One region of the Kluyvera intermedia genome, then DNA from elsewhere that is predicted to be linked to it. Evidence: predicted binding sites of a transcription regulator. Region 1 holds the regulator's gene; each other region holds the start of a gene.
The links. Region 1 encodes CRP, which controls carbon source genes, mostly activating them, when cyclic AMP is high. Its sites were predicted from a motif close to ATGTGANNNNNNTCACAT; they were not measured.
Positions count from the first base shown of each region.

Region 2: a site for CRP is predicted at 1,485-1,502, ahead of azuC (stress response protein AzuC). Genes of this name have one in related genera too.
Region 3: a site for CRP is predicted at 1,657-1,674, ahead of U0026_RS07310 (YfcZ/YiiS family protein). Genes of this name have one in related genera too.

Region 1 covers NZ_CP139986.1:468,538-473,248, reverse strand. Annotated here, with positions in the region: gene U0026_RS02135 (phosphoribulokinase) at 1-268, shown strand, start outside; gene U0026_RS02130 (OsmC family protein) at 328-732, opposite strand; gene crp (cAMP-activated global transcriptional regulator CRP) at 1,037-1,669, shown strand; gene U0026_RS02120 (YccS/YhfK family putative transporter) at 1,722-3,797, shown strand; gene argD (bifunctional acetylornithine/succinyldiaminopimelate transaminase) at 3,790-4,711, opposite strand, start outside.
Region 2 covers NZ_CP139986.1:1,975,724-1,980,434, forward strand. Annotated here, with positions in the region: gene U0026_RS09510 (MFS transporter) at 1-1,345, opposite strand, end outside; gene azuC (stress response protein AzuC) at 1,554-1,643, shown strand; gene U0026_RS09520 (DUF2766 family protein) at 1,725-1,976, shown strand; gene U0026_RS09525 (non-heme ferritin-like protein) at 2,049-2,552, opposite strand; gene U0026_RS09530 (DJ-1/PfpI family protein) at 3,181-3,738, shown strand; gene U0026_RS09535 (arabinose ABC transporter substrate-binding protein) at 3,989-4,711, shown strand, end outside.
Region 3 covers NZ_CP139986.1:1,506,640-1,511,350, reverse strand. Annotated here, with positions in the region: gene fadI (acetyl-CoA C-acyltransferase FadI) at 1-1,083, opposite strand, end outside; gene U0026_RS07310 (YfcZ/YiiS family protein) at 1,267-1,551, opposite strand; gene fadL (long-chain fatty acid transporter FadL) at 1,924-3,240, shown strand; gene mlaA (phospholipid-binding lipoprotein MlaA) at 3,303-4,058, opposite strand; gene U0026_RS07295 (formate/nitrite transporter family protein) at 4,348-4,711, shown strand, end outside.

The DNA of each region.
Region 1 (4,711 bases):
CCGCACACATATCAACTTCCAGCGCGTCCCGACGGTCGATACTTCAAACCCTTTCGCCGCCAAAAGCATTCCATCGCTCGATGAGAGCTTTGTGGTCATTCACTTCCGTAATCTTGATAACATCGATTACCCGTGGCTGCTGGCGATGCTGCAAGGATCGTTTATTTCGCACATGAATACGCTGGTGGTTCCCGGCGGCAAGCTCGGGCTGGCGATGGAGCTCATCATGATGCCGCTGGTGCAGCGTTTGATGGAAGGAAGAAGCTAAACGGCGTTAACAGCGTTCCCGGCGGCGCTGCGCTTGGCCGGGCTACGTGTCATATGCAATTAGCCTTCAATCACTTCATAAGAGTGGGTGATATTCACCGCTTTTTCGAGCATCAGCGCAACCGAGCAGTATTTCTCAGCAGACAGGGACACCGCACGAGCAACCGCGGCATCTTTAAGATCCTTACCCGTCACGATGAAGTGCAGGTTGATATGTGTGAACAGGCGCGGCGCCTCTTCACGACGTTCGGAAGTCAGTTTCACTTCGCAATCAGTGACGTCATTGCGACCCTTTTGCAAAATGGAAACCACATCAATTGCACTACAGCCACCGGCTGCCATCAGGACCACTTCCATCGGGCTTGGGGCTTTATCACCCGAGTTGCCGTCCATCAAAATCTGGTGGCCTGAAGCGGACTCACCGAGGAAGGTTAAGCCTTCAATCCATTTCACACGCGCTTGCATATTATTTAACTCCCAGGTTGCAATTTTCTTCTCAGATTACGCGTACATAACAATTCTCGCAATGGAAGGCGATCGCCGTCATGCTGAAGCGAGACACCAGGAGACACGCGCCGAAAGCTATGCTAAAACAGTCGGGATGCTACGGTAATACATAAACGTACTGCATGTATGCAGAGGACATCACATTACAGGCTGCGGCACGATTCGACAGCCGACTTCCCAGGTAACGGGAAGGATACTATTGCAACCAGTGGCTGCAATGTTTTTGCCGCTGGGAAGAGCTTATAACAGAGGATAACCGCGCATGGTGCTTGGCAAACCGCAAACAGACCCGACTCTCGAATGGTTCTTGTCTCATTGCCATATTCATAAGTACCCATCGAAGAGCACGCTGATTCACCAGGGTGAAAAAGCTGAAACGCTGTATTACATCGTCAAAGGCTCAGTGGCTGTACTCATCAAGGATGAAGAAGGCAAAGAGATGATCCTCTCTTACCTCAACCAGGGTGACTTTATCGGCGAGTTAGGCCTGTTCGAAGAAGGCCAGGAACGCAGCGCATGGGTACGGGCAAAAACCGCTTGTGAAGTTGCTGAAATCTCTTATAAAAAATTCCGTCAGCTGATTCAGGTAAACCCAGACATCCTGATGCGTTTGTCTTCGCAAATGGCACGTCGTCTGCAGATTACCTCTGAAAAAGTCGGCAACCTGGCATTCCTGGACGTGACCGGACGTATCGCCCAGACCCTGCTGAATCTGGCCAAACAGCCGGACGCAATGACCCACCCAGACGGTATGCAGATTAAAATCACCCGTCAGGAAATCGGTCAGATCGTTGGTTGTTCCCGCGAAACCGTGGGCCGTATTCTGAAAATGCTGGAAGATCAAAATCTGATCTCCGCACACGGCAAAACGATTGTCGTCTACGGCACCCGCTGATCCAGCCAAAACGGCATAGTGCTAACGCAGTATGCCGTTTTTGTTTCCCCTCATGTGGCGCAGGCTGATTTACCACCCGGAAGTCAACTATGCACTGCGGCAAACGCTGGTGTTATGTTTGCCGGTCGCCATTGGCCTGCTCTTCGGCCATCTTCAACAAGGCCTGCTGTTCTCGTTAGTTCCCGCTTGCTGCAATATCGCCGGTCTTGATACCCCGCATAAACGTTTTTTCAAACGTCTGACTATCGGCGGCTGCCTGTTTGCCGGATGCAGTCTGGCGGTACAGCTATTACTGGCAAAAGAGGTCCCGCTACCGCTCATCCTGACCGTGCTCGCCCTTTTACTTGGGGTGACAGCTGAAATCAGCGCGTTACATGGACGACTGCTACCCGCCTCGCTGATTGCCGCTATTTTCACCCTCAGTCTTGCGGGCAATATGCCTATCTGGCAGCCGCTACTGCTCTATGCGCTCGGCACACTGTGGTACGGATTATTTAACTGGTGGTGGTTCTGGATGTGGCGCGAACAGCCGCTGCGCGAATCGCTGAGCCTGCTCTATCGCCAGCTCGCCGACTACTGTGAAGCCAAGTACAGCCTGCTGACTCAGCATACTGACCCCAGCACTGCGCTGCCACCGCTGTTAAACCGTCAGCAAAAGGTGGTGGATTTAATCTCCCAATGCTACCAGCAGCTGCACATGCTGGCGGCGAACCAGCACAACGATTACAAACGCCTGCTGCGCGCTTTTCAGGTAGGGCTGGATTTACAGGAGCATATCTCCGTTAGCCTGCACCAGCCGGAAGAGGTGCAAAAGCTCGTTGAGCGTAGCCACGCGGAAGCAGTGATCCGCTGGAACGCTCAGACCGTCGCCGCACGTTTGCGCGTGCTGGCGGATGATATTCTCTACCACCGCTACCCTAGCCGTTTCACCATGGACAAGCAGATTGGCGCGCTGGAAAAAATCGCTGACCAACATCCTGATAATCCGGTCGGCCAGTTCTGCGCCTGGCACTTCAGCCGAATCGCCAGAGTGTTACGAGCCCAGCGCCCACTGTATCCGCGAGACCTGATGGCGGATAAAGAACGTCGCCTGCCGTTGTTCCCGGCAATCAAGAGCTACCTGTCGCTAAAATCCCCCGCCCTGCGCAACGCGGGCAGGCTAAGCGTCATGCTGAGTATCGCTAGCCTGATGGGCACAGCGCTGCATCTGCCAAAACCGTATTGGATCCTGATGACGGTACTGCTGGTAACGCAAAACGGCTATGGCGCAACCCGCGTACGAATTTTCCATCGGGCAGCAGGTACGCTTGCTGGTCTGGTGATTGCAGCCATCGCCCTGCACTTCCACGCACCACAAGGGCTAGCGCTTGCCGGGATGCTGGTTATCACACTCAGCAGCTACCTGATTATTCGCCGCAGCTATGGTTGGGCCACCGTTGGTTTTACCGTCACGGCGGTATATACCCTACAAATTCTCACGTTAAATGGTGAACAGTTTATCGTTGCCCGCTTTATCGACACCATCATCGGCTGCCTGATTGCCTTCGGCGGTATGCTCTGGCTGTGGCCACAATGGCAAAGCGGTCAACTGCGACAAAGTGCCCAGGCAGCGCTGGAGGCCGATCAGGAAGCCATTCGTCTGATCCTAAGCCCAGACCCACAGGCCCCTAAGCTTGCGTATCAGCGCATGCGCGTAAACCAGGCCCACAATACGCTGTTCAACACCCTTAATCAGGCCATGCAGGAGCCGGGCTTTAACCCGCGTTATCTGGAAGACATGAAACTGTGGGTCACCCACAGTCAGTTTATCGTCGAGCATATCAACGCGATGACGACGCTTGCGCGCGAGCACACCATGCTGACGCCGAATCTGGCGCAACAGTATCTGGAGTCGTGCGAAATTGCCCTACAACGCTGTCAGCAGCGTCTGGAGTATGATGAGGCGGGCAGTGGCGGCGAGGTGAACATTATGGAGTCGCCGGACGCGCTGTCCCATGGGGCGTTAAGCACCATGGAACAGCATCTCCAGCGTATTCTGGGGCATCTGAACACCATGCACACCATCTCATCGGTGGCCTGGCGTCAGCGCCCACGTCATGGCGGCTGGTTAAAGCGACGAGCTAGCTAACGATTTTCGCCACGGCCTGCGAGAAGCGCTGCATCCCTTCGTCAATATCCACTTCTTCCACCACCAGCGATGGCGCAAAGCGCATCACGTCCGGGCCGGCATTCAGTACCATTACACCGACGTCTGCCGCCGCGTAGAGGAAATCACGCGCGCGCCCTTTGTACTTCGCGTTCAACTCAGCACCAATCAACAGGCCCATCCCGCGTACATCGCTGAACAGATCGTACTTCGAATTAATCTGCTGCAAATGCTGCACAAACCGTTCACGTTTCGCATTGACGCCGTTCAGCACTTCTGGCGTGTTGATAATATCGAATGCCGCACCGGCGACGGCGCAGGCCAGCGGGTTACCGCCATAGGTTGAGCCGTGTGAACCGACGTGGAACGCATTGGCAATATCTTCGGTGGTCAGCACCGCACTGACCGGGAAACCGCCGCCCAGCGCTTTGGCGCTGGTCAGAATGTCCGGCGTCACGCCATAGTGCATGTAGGCAAACAACGAACCGGTGCGGCCCATACCGCTCTGCACTTCATCAAAGACCAGCAGCGCCTGATGCTTATCACACAACGCGCGCAGGCCTTGCAGGAACTCCGGAGTTGCCGCCAGTACGCCACCTTCACCCTGAATCGGCTCGACAACTATCGCGCAGGTATGGTCGTCCATCACCGCTTCTACCGCATGCAGGTCGTTAAACGGCACATGGATAATATCGGCTGGTTTCGGACCAAATCCATCGGAATACTTCGGCTGACCGCCCACGGAGACGGTAAACAGCGAACGTCCATGGAAGGCATTATGGAAGGCGATAATTTTTGTTTTGTAAGGGCTATGACGAGTCGAGGCATAGTAACGCGCCAGTTTAAAGGCGGTTTCGTTCGCTTCTGTACCGGAGTTCATAAACACCACGCGCTCG
Region 2 (4,711 bases), 1.5 Mb from region 1:
TCAGGGCAATAAAGATAAAGGCAAGACGGAAACTGATGCCCGGCACCGCGCCTAAATCCAACACGGTACTGATCTTCTCACCAATGCGGATACCAATCGCCCCTAACGTGATACCCAGCCCAATGGCTAATTGGCTGGCGGTACTGAATAAGGTATTGGCGTAGCTCATCTGTGGCGACGGGACGTCTGCGAACGCCAGCGTACTGACCCCGGTGAACTGTATCGAGCGGAATACGCCACCAAGATAAAGCACCAGCATAATCATCCATACGGGCGTCTGGGGCGTCAGGAAGGCGCAGGCAACCAGCGCCAGCACGTTCAGCACACCGTTTACTAACAACAGACGTCGGAAGCCGAGCCAACGGATAAGCGGGGTGGTGGCGGGTTTTATCGTCAGGTTACCGACGAATACCGCCAGCACCAGCAGACCAGAGTGGAAAGGGTCCATGCCGAAACCGACCTGGAAAAGCAGCGGTAGCAGGAACGGAACGGCGCTGATAGAGGCGCGGAAAAGCGATCCTCCATACATCGTGACTTTGAAGGTCGGAACCTTCAGTGCGTCCAGACGAATCATGGGCCATTGTGTGGCACGAAAATGACGCAGCGCGTAGTAGAAGGTGAACGCACCAATGATAAGCAGGAAAGCTACCAGTCCACCGTTCATTTTCTCGGCACCCAGCAATTCCATGGCATACACCAGACTGACCATCGATATCGAGGTCGCCAGGAAACCAGGCAGGTCGAAAGGACGCCGCTCGTCGTCGCGGATATTAGGGATAATCCGCAGCGCCAGAATAATGGCGATAATGCCCAGCGGGACGTTAATAAAGAAGATCCAACGCCAATCGGCCACGGTGGTAATAAAGCCGCCCAGCGGAGGCCCGATAATGGGGGCGATAAGTGCCGGCCAGGTCAGGGTCGCAATCGCGGTGATGAGCAGATGCTTTGGCGTGGTGCGCAGGACGGCAAGACGCCCAACCGGCACCATCAACGCGCCACCAACGCCCTGGAATATTCGCATAGCTACGAATTCATGGGCGCTGGTGGCCAGGCCACAAAATACGGAGGCAACGGTAAAGATAGCCAGCGCCAGGCTAAAAATGGTTCGCGCGCCGAAGCGGTCGGCTATCCAGCCACTGGCGGGGATCAGTACTGCGAGGGTGATAAGATATGCGCTGATGCCGATGTTCAGGTCAACGGCTTCAACGCCAAAGGTTTTCGCCATATCTGGCAAGGCGGTGGCTATCACCGTCCCATCAAGGAACTCCATAAAGAACGCACCGGCCACCAGTAGGGCGGCAGGGGATACCCCGCGACTTGCCTGGTTCTGGAGAGGTTCACTCATTTTTTTACCCTATCAAAAAAATACGTAATTTTTATAAGATTTGTAGGTGTAGTAAGTTGAAGATTTCTATAACTATTTTTATATGATTTTAACGAAACTGATAAATACTGTGTGATTCACATCCCAAAACGATTGATTTTTGTGATGTAGGTCATATTATGTACGCAAAGACAATAACATCTGCATAACAAGAAACGGGAAGAACACCATGAAGCAGCGCATTCGTAAAATCCTAAAAAGCATGTTTGAGAACTACTGCAAAACTTTCAAAGACGTACCGCCAGGCGCTATGTTCTGATAAAAAAAACCTGCCACGGCAGGTTTTTTTATCTTCGGCGAAAGTAGGTTACTATTACGCTCCGCAAAATAGGAGCAAAAAATGTCTCAGAACCTTACCCCTAACGATGAACTGGTTTCCGATGTGGTGGCCTGTCAACTGGTGATCAAACAGATTCTTGATGTCATCGACATTATCGCTCCGGTTGAAGTGCGCGATAAGATGGCATCACAGCTAAAATCCATCGATTTTACCACCCATCCAGCAGGTGCCGACCCGGTGACTCAGCGGGCGATTCAGAAAGCGGTTGCTTTGATTGAGCTGAAATTTACGCCGCAGGACACCGCGCATTAATTACAGCCAGAGAGCCAGGTTTTATCCTGAACCCAGGAAGGCAAGGGCGGCGTTACCGCCCTTGTGACAGCATTAGTGTTTTTGGTGCGACACAATATTGAGCAGATGCTGATCGGTTTGCTGAATACACAAACCTGCTTTGCGCGCGCTGCGAATCTCATCCAGAATGGTCTTCAGCAAGATACCATCCTGTTCCTGTTCTTCTTCAAGCGTGTTCAGGAAACTCAAGGTGCTATCGTCTTGAAGCACTTTCGCTTCTTGAGTCAGTTGTGACAGCGTGGAAGAGCGTTGTGCATGGTCTTCAATGGTTTGAAGGAAAAGATCTTCGAGGGTTACGCATCCCTCTTCCTGGGCTTCAAAGGCCTTCACCACCGGATAAGCGCCCGATTTCTTCATATAGTCAAATACGCGCATCATTTGCGTGACGCTCGACTGAGCCCGTGAACGAAGAAATGTTGCGGTACCATTGAGTCGATGTTCAGAACACCACTCGCTCAAACGCAAATAATGATTAGATGCATAAAATTCAAGATTCATCTGGGCATTAAGTTTTTGAGCCATTCCTGAAACTGCCATGTGAATATCCTTATTACCAGGTCGGAACGATACGCGTGACACCGCACAGTTCGAAATAGCCGCTAACCATGCACTATTTACGCGTTAGAGTGTGACTACCTATTACACGTAGTCCTTACATATGGCTGGGGAATATAATTAATTTCCAGCATAGAAAAATAATACGCTTAGAGCGCATATAAGAAAACTCTCATAGTGGGCTTTTTACGTTTCGTTACAACAGAAATGATGGTCGACGAATTTGAATATAGGGTAACTATATAACGCATTGAAATATATAGCATATAAATTTAATGCATCTTAGTCGTAAGGCGTTGTTAACAGTTGAAGCGATGTTTCACTATTGCTCGATAAAGTGTGATCCGCATCTGATATTTTCTGTAAAAATGAAACGTGTATTAGGCGTAATAAGTATTGTTTGTTATGAATATAGCATCGAGAACAATAATTCTTGGCTATATGTCATATTTTAAGGCTGCATAGTTAATATCGGAATGACGGTAAAATTGTTTTGGATCATTTTGGATTAAAGCCGGTAAGAGGATTATGTTCGCGGTAATTAAGGGTACATAACGTCCGACCCAGATTGATGGGGGGGCGATATTGATATGAATTGACAGGAGTTAAAATGAAACAGGTTGCAGTTTTGCTCGCCCCTGGCTTTGAAGAAGGGGAAGCGATTGTCACTATCGATATTCTGCGTCGCCTGCACATCGGTGTAGAACTGGTGTCATGCGCAGAATCACGTGCAGTGGTGAGTTATCACGATATTCCGATGGTGGCGGATGCGACGCTGGCCGAACGTATGGACACGCTATATGACGCCGTCGTCCTGCCGGGTGGCCCTCAGGGAAGTGTGAATCTGGCAGCAAACCAGGATGTGATTAAATTTGTTGCTGCACACGATGTGGCCGGTAAATTTATCTGCCCAATTTGTTCTGCCGCCGCGCGCGTGCTGGCAGGCAACGATCTGCTCAAAGGCCGCCGTTATGTCTGTTCTGGCGATTTATGGCAGGACGTGAAGAATGGCGAGTTCGTTGATGCGCCAGTGGTTGAGGATGGCAATCTGATAAGCGGTAAAGGTTTTGGTTATGTCTTCGATTTTGCCTTTACCGTTGCCGCACGTCTATTAGGTGATGAAGCGCCGGTGCGCGACCACGCCGATCATATCTATTACCGCTGGTAATCCCTCCAATAGCGCGAATTGTCTGACAATTCGCGCTTCTTTATATGTAATTATCTGCTGAATCTATGCATCGGTTTACTGTAATTCAGCGGTGTGATGTTGCTCTCGACTGAAAAGTTAATTCCGGGCTATTAATGTTTCAACAACGTTAACGCTGTATGCGAAACAGCTAATACTTTGTTTTATGTCCACTTTAAATCGGTCATCTGATTTACCCCTACATAAAAGAACATTTAGGCTGGAGTTAACCATGCACAAGTTTACTAAAGCGCTGGCGGCCATTGGGCTGGCAGCGGTTATGTCACAATCAGCTATGGCTGAAAATCTTAAACTCGGTTTTTTGGTCAAACAACCGGAAGAGCCGTGGTTCCAGACAGAATGGAAATTTGCGGATAAGGCGGGTAAAGACCTCGGCTTTGACGTAATCAAAATTGCCGTTCCTGATGGCGAAAAAACGCTGAATGCTATCGACAGCCTGGCAGCAAGCGGTGCCAAAGGCTTTGTCATCTGTACGCCTGACCCGAAACTGGGGCCTGCTATTGTGGCGAAAGCGCGCAGCTACGACATGAAAGTCATCACCGTCGACGATCAGTTTGTGAATGCCAAAGGCAAACCCATGGACACCGTGCCGCTGGTGATGATGGCGGCCAGCGAAATTGGCGCACGTCAGGGCCAGGAGCTTTATAAAGAGATGCAAAAACGCGGTTGGGATGTGAAAACCACCGGCGTAATGGCTATCACCGCTAATGAACTGGATACCGCGCGTCGCCGTACTACCGGTTCGATGGATGCTATCAAAGCAGCGGGCTTCCCTGAAAAACAGATCTATCAGATCCCAACCAAATCCAACGATATCCCTGGCGCGTTTGATGCCGGTAACTCCCTGCTGGTTCAGCACCCTGAAGTGAAACAATGGCTGATTATCGGCATGAACGATAACACCGTGCTCGGTGGCGTACGTGCAACGGAAGGT
Region 3 (4,711 bases), 1.0 Mb from region 1:
TTTCTCACTCGCCAGGCATTGAATATTGGCGAGGGTTTGCGCGGCAAAAGCTTCGTGCATATCAATAAGCGTCAGATCGGCAAAACTCAATCCGGCACGTTCCAGCGCCAGCGGAGTTGACCAGGCCGGCCCCAGCAGCATGTCTTGCCAGACATCAATGGCGGTAAATGCGTAGCTGCGCAGATAACCTAACGGTATCAGTCCCAGCTCTTTGGCACGCGATTCGGTCATCAGGATAACCGCCGCTGCACCATCGGTTAATGGCGTGCTGTTGGCTGCCGTCACCGTGCCATGCTGGCGGTCAAAAGCAGGACGCAGCTTAGCGTAGTCAGCAAGCGTTGAGTTGCCGCGAATATTGTTATCTTGTTCAAGTGGGGTTTTGAACGGCGGTGTGTAGGCCGTCATTACTTCATCACTGAGTTTCCCCGCAGCCCAGGCCTGTGCCGCTAATTGGTGCGAGCGGTTGGCTAGCGCATCTTGTTGTTCGCGGGTAATACCATATGTTTTCGCCATCTGTTCCGCGGTATCCCCCATCCGAAGACCGGTTGAGTACTCAGCAACCGCAGGAGGGACGGGCATGAGATCGCGAAGACGCAGGCGGGAGAATAGCTTGAGCTTTTGCCCCAGGGTACGGGCTTTATTGGCATCTACCAGCGTGCGCGCTAGCGTTTTACTGACACCAATCGGCAGAACGGAAGATGAATCAGCCCCCCCAGCAATACCTGCGCGAATCGTCCCAGCCATTAAACTTTCGGCCACGTTTGCCACCGCCTGAAAACTGGTTGCGCAGGCACGGCTGACACTATAAGCATCGGTATGCACATTCATGCCGGTACCGAGCACAATCTCGCGGGCAATATTGGGCGCAGCTGGCATTTGTACCACCTGACCAAAGACCAGTTGCTCAATCACGTCTGGGGAAATTTCGCTGCGCGCCAGCATTTCGCCCACCACCATTTTGCCGAGATCCACGGCGGGTACACCATGAAAAGCGGTCGCCTGACGGGCAAACGGGGTGCGTAACCCACTCACAATAGCAATGCGATCGCCCTGGCGGGTGATTAGCGGTAGCGCCTGACTCATAACTCTCCCCTGTTATCAAAATCGACCAAGTGGTCTGACCTGATAACATTCTTAACTAATTTTTTACACTTAGCCAATCAAAGAGAAGGAAAATTGGGAGCTAAAACACATTGAGAACAAAAGAAAACGCCCCAGTGGCAAAAGCAACAGGGGCGTTGGTAAAGATGGCTCGCCGTCAGGCGATTAACGCAGACCGAGCTGGAAGATCAGCGTTTCAGCTTCACAAGCAAAGACGAAATCGATATCCAGCTGCACGCCACCGTCCACTTCTTTAAAAGTAGAGGTAATTTTGCACGGTTCAGATTCGACTTCACGCGCTTTTTCGCTCAGCGCAGCGAGAGTCGCTTCAGCGTCTGCACGATTAGCAAATACGCGGCTGTAAGATGCGGTGGTATCGGTATTATCCATAATGGTACCCACATCCATGCAGCAGCAAACTGGGGTTTCATCAGCACTACATTTACTCATTGCAGATTTCCTCTGTTTTGTGCACCTAAGGTGCCAGATAAACTATGTGCCTATTTTACGCCCGCCCGCGGCCCCTCTCCAGTCGTTAATGGTGCGAAAGCCGTTAAGTGACCGAAATCACAATTAAAAATGATCTAAAACAATTTTAGGGGTGGGTTACCTATGACCATACCCGCATTTTTGCCAACCAGATCTCGTTTCAAACAACATCTTTGAAAATATTAATAAACAATATTGCAACATACCATCTGGTCAGACCTATACTCTCGTCACTGGTCTGATTTCTAAGTTGTAGTCCAGCCCCTACACTTCGCGCTTCTGTTACTACATGTAACATTGTTTGTATAAAAATAACTCAATGAGGTTATGGTCATGAGCCAAAAAACCCGTTTCACGAAGTCTGCTCTTGCTGTTGCAGTGGCACTTGTTTCAACCCAAGCCTGGTCAGCAGGTTTCCAGCTTAATGAATTCTCATCCTCTGGCCTGGGCCGCGCCTATTCAGGTGAAGGTGCTATCGCAGATGATGCGGGTAATGCCAGCCGTAACCCGGCGCTGATTATGATGTTCGACCGCCCAACGTTTTCTGCCGGTGCGGTTTACATCGACCCCGATGTGAATATTTCAGGTAAGTCTCCGTTATCAGGTAACAGCACTAACGCCGACAACATCGCGCCGACTGCATGGGTACCTAACGCACACTTTGTCGCACCCATTAACGATCAGTTCGGTTGGGGTGCATCCGTCACCTCTAACTATGGCCTGGCGACTGAATTTAACAATAGCTATGCGGCCGGGATGTACGGCGGCAAAACCGACCTGCAAACGGTCAACCTTAACCTGAGCGGTGCATATCGTCTAAGCAGCAACTGGAGCTTCGGTCTGGGTTTTGATGCGGTCTACGCGAAAGCTAAAATCGAACGCTATGCGGGTGAAGCAAGCGCTCTCGTGCCACCAGGCTATGGCTCGGCAGTCGGCATTACTGGCCCGGACTCACAGATTGCTCACCTGAAGGGTGACGAATGGGGTTATGGCTGGAACGCCGGGATTTTGTACGAGCTGGATAAAAATAACCGTTGGGGTCTGACCTACCGTTCAGAAGTCAAAATTGACTTTGATGGCGATTATAAGAGTTCCATTACCAACCTTGGCAACCAGCTGCTCGGCTCTGCGGGGATTAGCGGCCTGCCAGTCGGCACCGGCGGTGCCACCGTCCCAGGTTCTTTGACGCTGAATCTGCCTGAAATGTGGGAAATTTCCGGTTATAACAAAGTCGATCCACAGTGGGCTATCCACTACAGTATCGCCTACACCAGCTGGAGTCAGTTCCAGGAGCTGAAAGCGACCGGTTCAAACGGTCAGCAACTGTTCTATAAGGAAGAAGGCTTCAAAGATGCTTATCGCATCGCACTGGGTACCACCTATTATCACGATAAAAACTGGACCTTCCGTACCGGTATTGCGTTCGATGATAGCCCGGTTCCAGCTGACAACCGCTCTATCTCCATTCCGGACCAGGACCGTTTCTGGCTGAGCGCCGGTACCACCTATGCGTTTAACGAAGATGCGTCTATCGACGTAGGTGCTTCCTATATGCATGGGCAAAACGTCACCATTCAGGAAGGTAATTACACCTTCAAATCAACAGGTAAAGCCTGGCTGTTCGGGACTAACTTCAACTATCGCTTCTGATAGTCTGCCAATACAAAAAAGGGTGAACATGATGTTCACCCTTTTTTATTGCCGCAGATTCGTTACTCCGAATCAATATCCTTCAGATCGCCTTCAATCGCCTGCGCGTTCGGGTTCTCTTCCGGTTTCAGCTTGCCGCCGTTAGCAATAAAGTCATGTTGCTGGAAGTAAGCTTCGCGTACCAGAATGTAAGGATCCGAAGACTGGCGTAACAAGCCATCCGAGTCAAGCAACTGGGCGCGCGTTTCCACACCTTCGACCATCCACTTACCAATCGACATCGGCCATGTCAGCCAGGAGAGTACCGGATAGGTTGTATCAGCCATATCACCGCCGTCCTCACGCAGCGTGAAGCTGCCGTAGAACGGAAGTTGCAGATACGGGCCATAACCGACGCCATAATGCCCCAACGTGCTGCCAAAGCGATGCGGCTGGACGCGTTGCAATTTAGGGTTAGCCATACCGGCTACATCAATAAAGCCGCCCATACCCAGAACGGTGTTCAGGAAGAAACGGGTAAAGTGAACCATCCCCTGATACGGGTCGCCCTGCAGGAAGGAGTTGACCATTACCGCAGGTTCTTCCAGGTTGCTGGTAAAGTTGCCCAGACCATTACGCGCTGGCTGCGGTACATAATCACGCCACGCCACGGCGACCGGGCGAACAATGTACGGATCCAACACATCAAAGTTGAAGCTGTACATCGTGCGGTTAAATCCTTCAAATGGGTCTGAACGTCCCTGCTGTTCTGTTCCGGAACTCGCACAGCCCACCAGCAGAGTGGTACCCAGCGCAAGCGCCGACAGGCGAAGCTTCATAAATGTCTCCCTGTTAATTATGGCTATCGCTGATTGCCATCCATGACGGTACGCTCGCGTATCCGCCTGTTTAGATGTGAGCGATTGTAACAGCCCATAGAACGATGTCTATATAGCCAATTTCGTTGATTTGATCATAGCCTGGTAACGCCAGCACCGTGGCGCTTCTATTCTAACGAATAGAAGATAATCTACGTGGCGATTTTAGCTATTTAAGAATATCTCTACCTGTAAGACAGGCATAAGCCGCTACGCTTAAGCTATACGTGCTTATTTCAGGTGATCAGCAATGGATAATCTCAATAAAGAGAAGATAGACCGTCACAGCGACGAAATAGAAGTTGAGAGCGAAGAAAAAAAGACTGGCGAGAAAATAGAGGTTGATGAAGACCGACTCCCCTCCCGTGCGATGGCGATTCATGAACACATACGCCAGGAAGGTGAAAAGGAGATGGAGCGTGATGCCATGGCGCTGCTATGGTCAGCCATCGCCGCGGGTCTCTCCATGGGAGCCTCATTGCTAGCAAAGGGTATTTTTCACGTCCAACTAGAAGGCGTGCCCGGCGGTTTTTTGCTGGAAAATCTTGGTTACACCTTTGGTTTTATTATCGTCATTATGGCCCGCCAGCAGCTGTTTACTGAAAACACCGTAA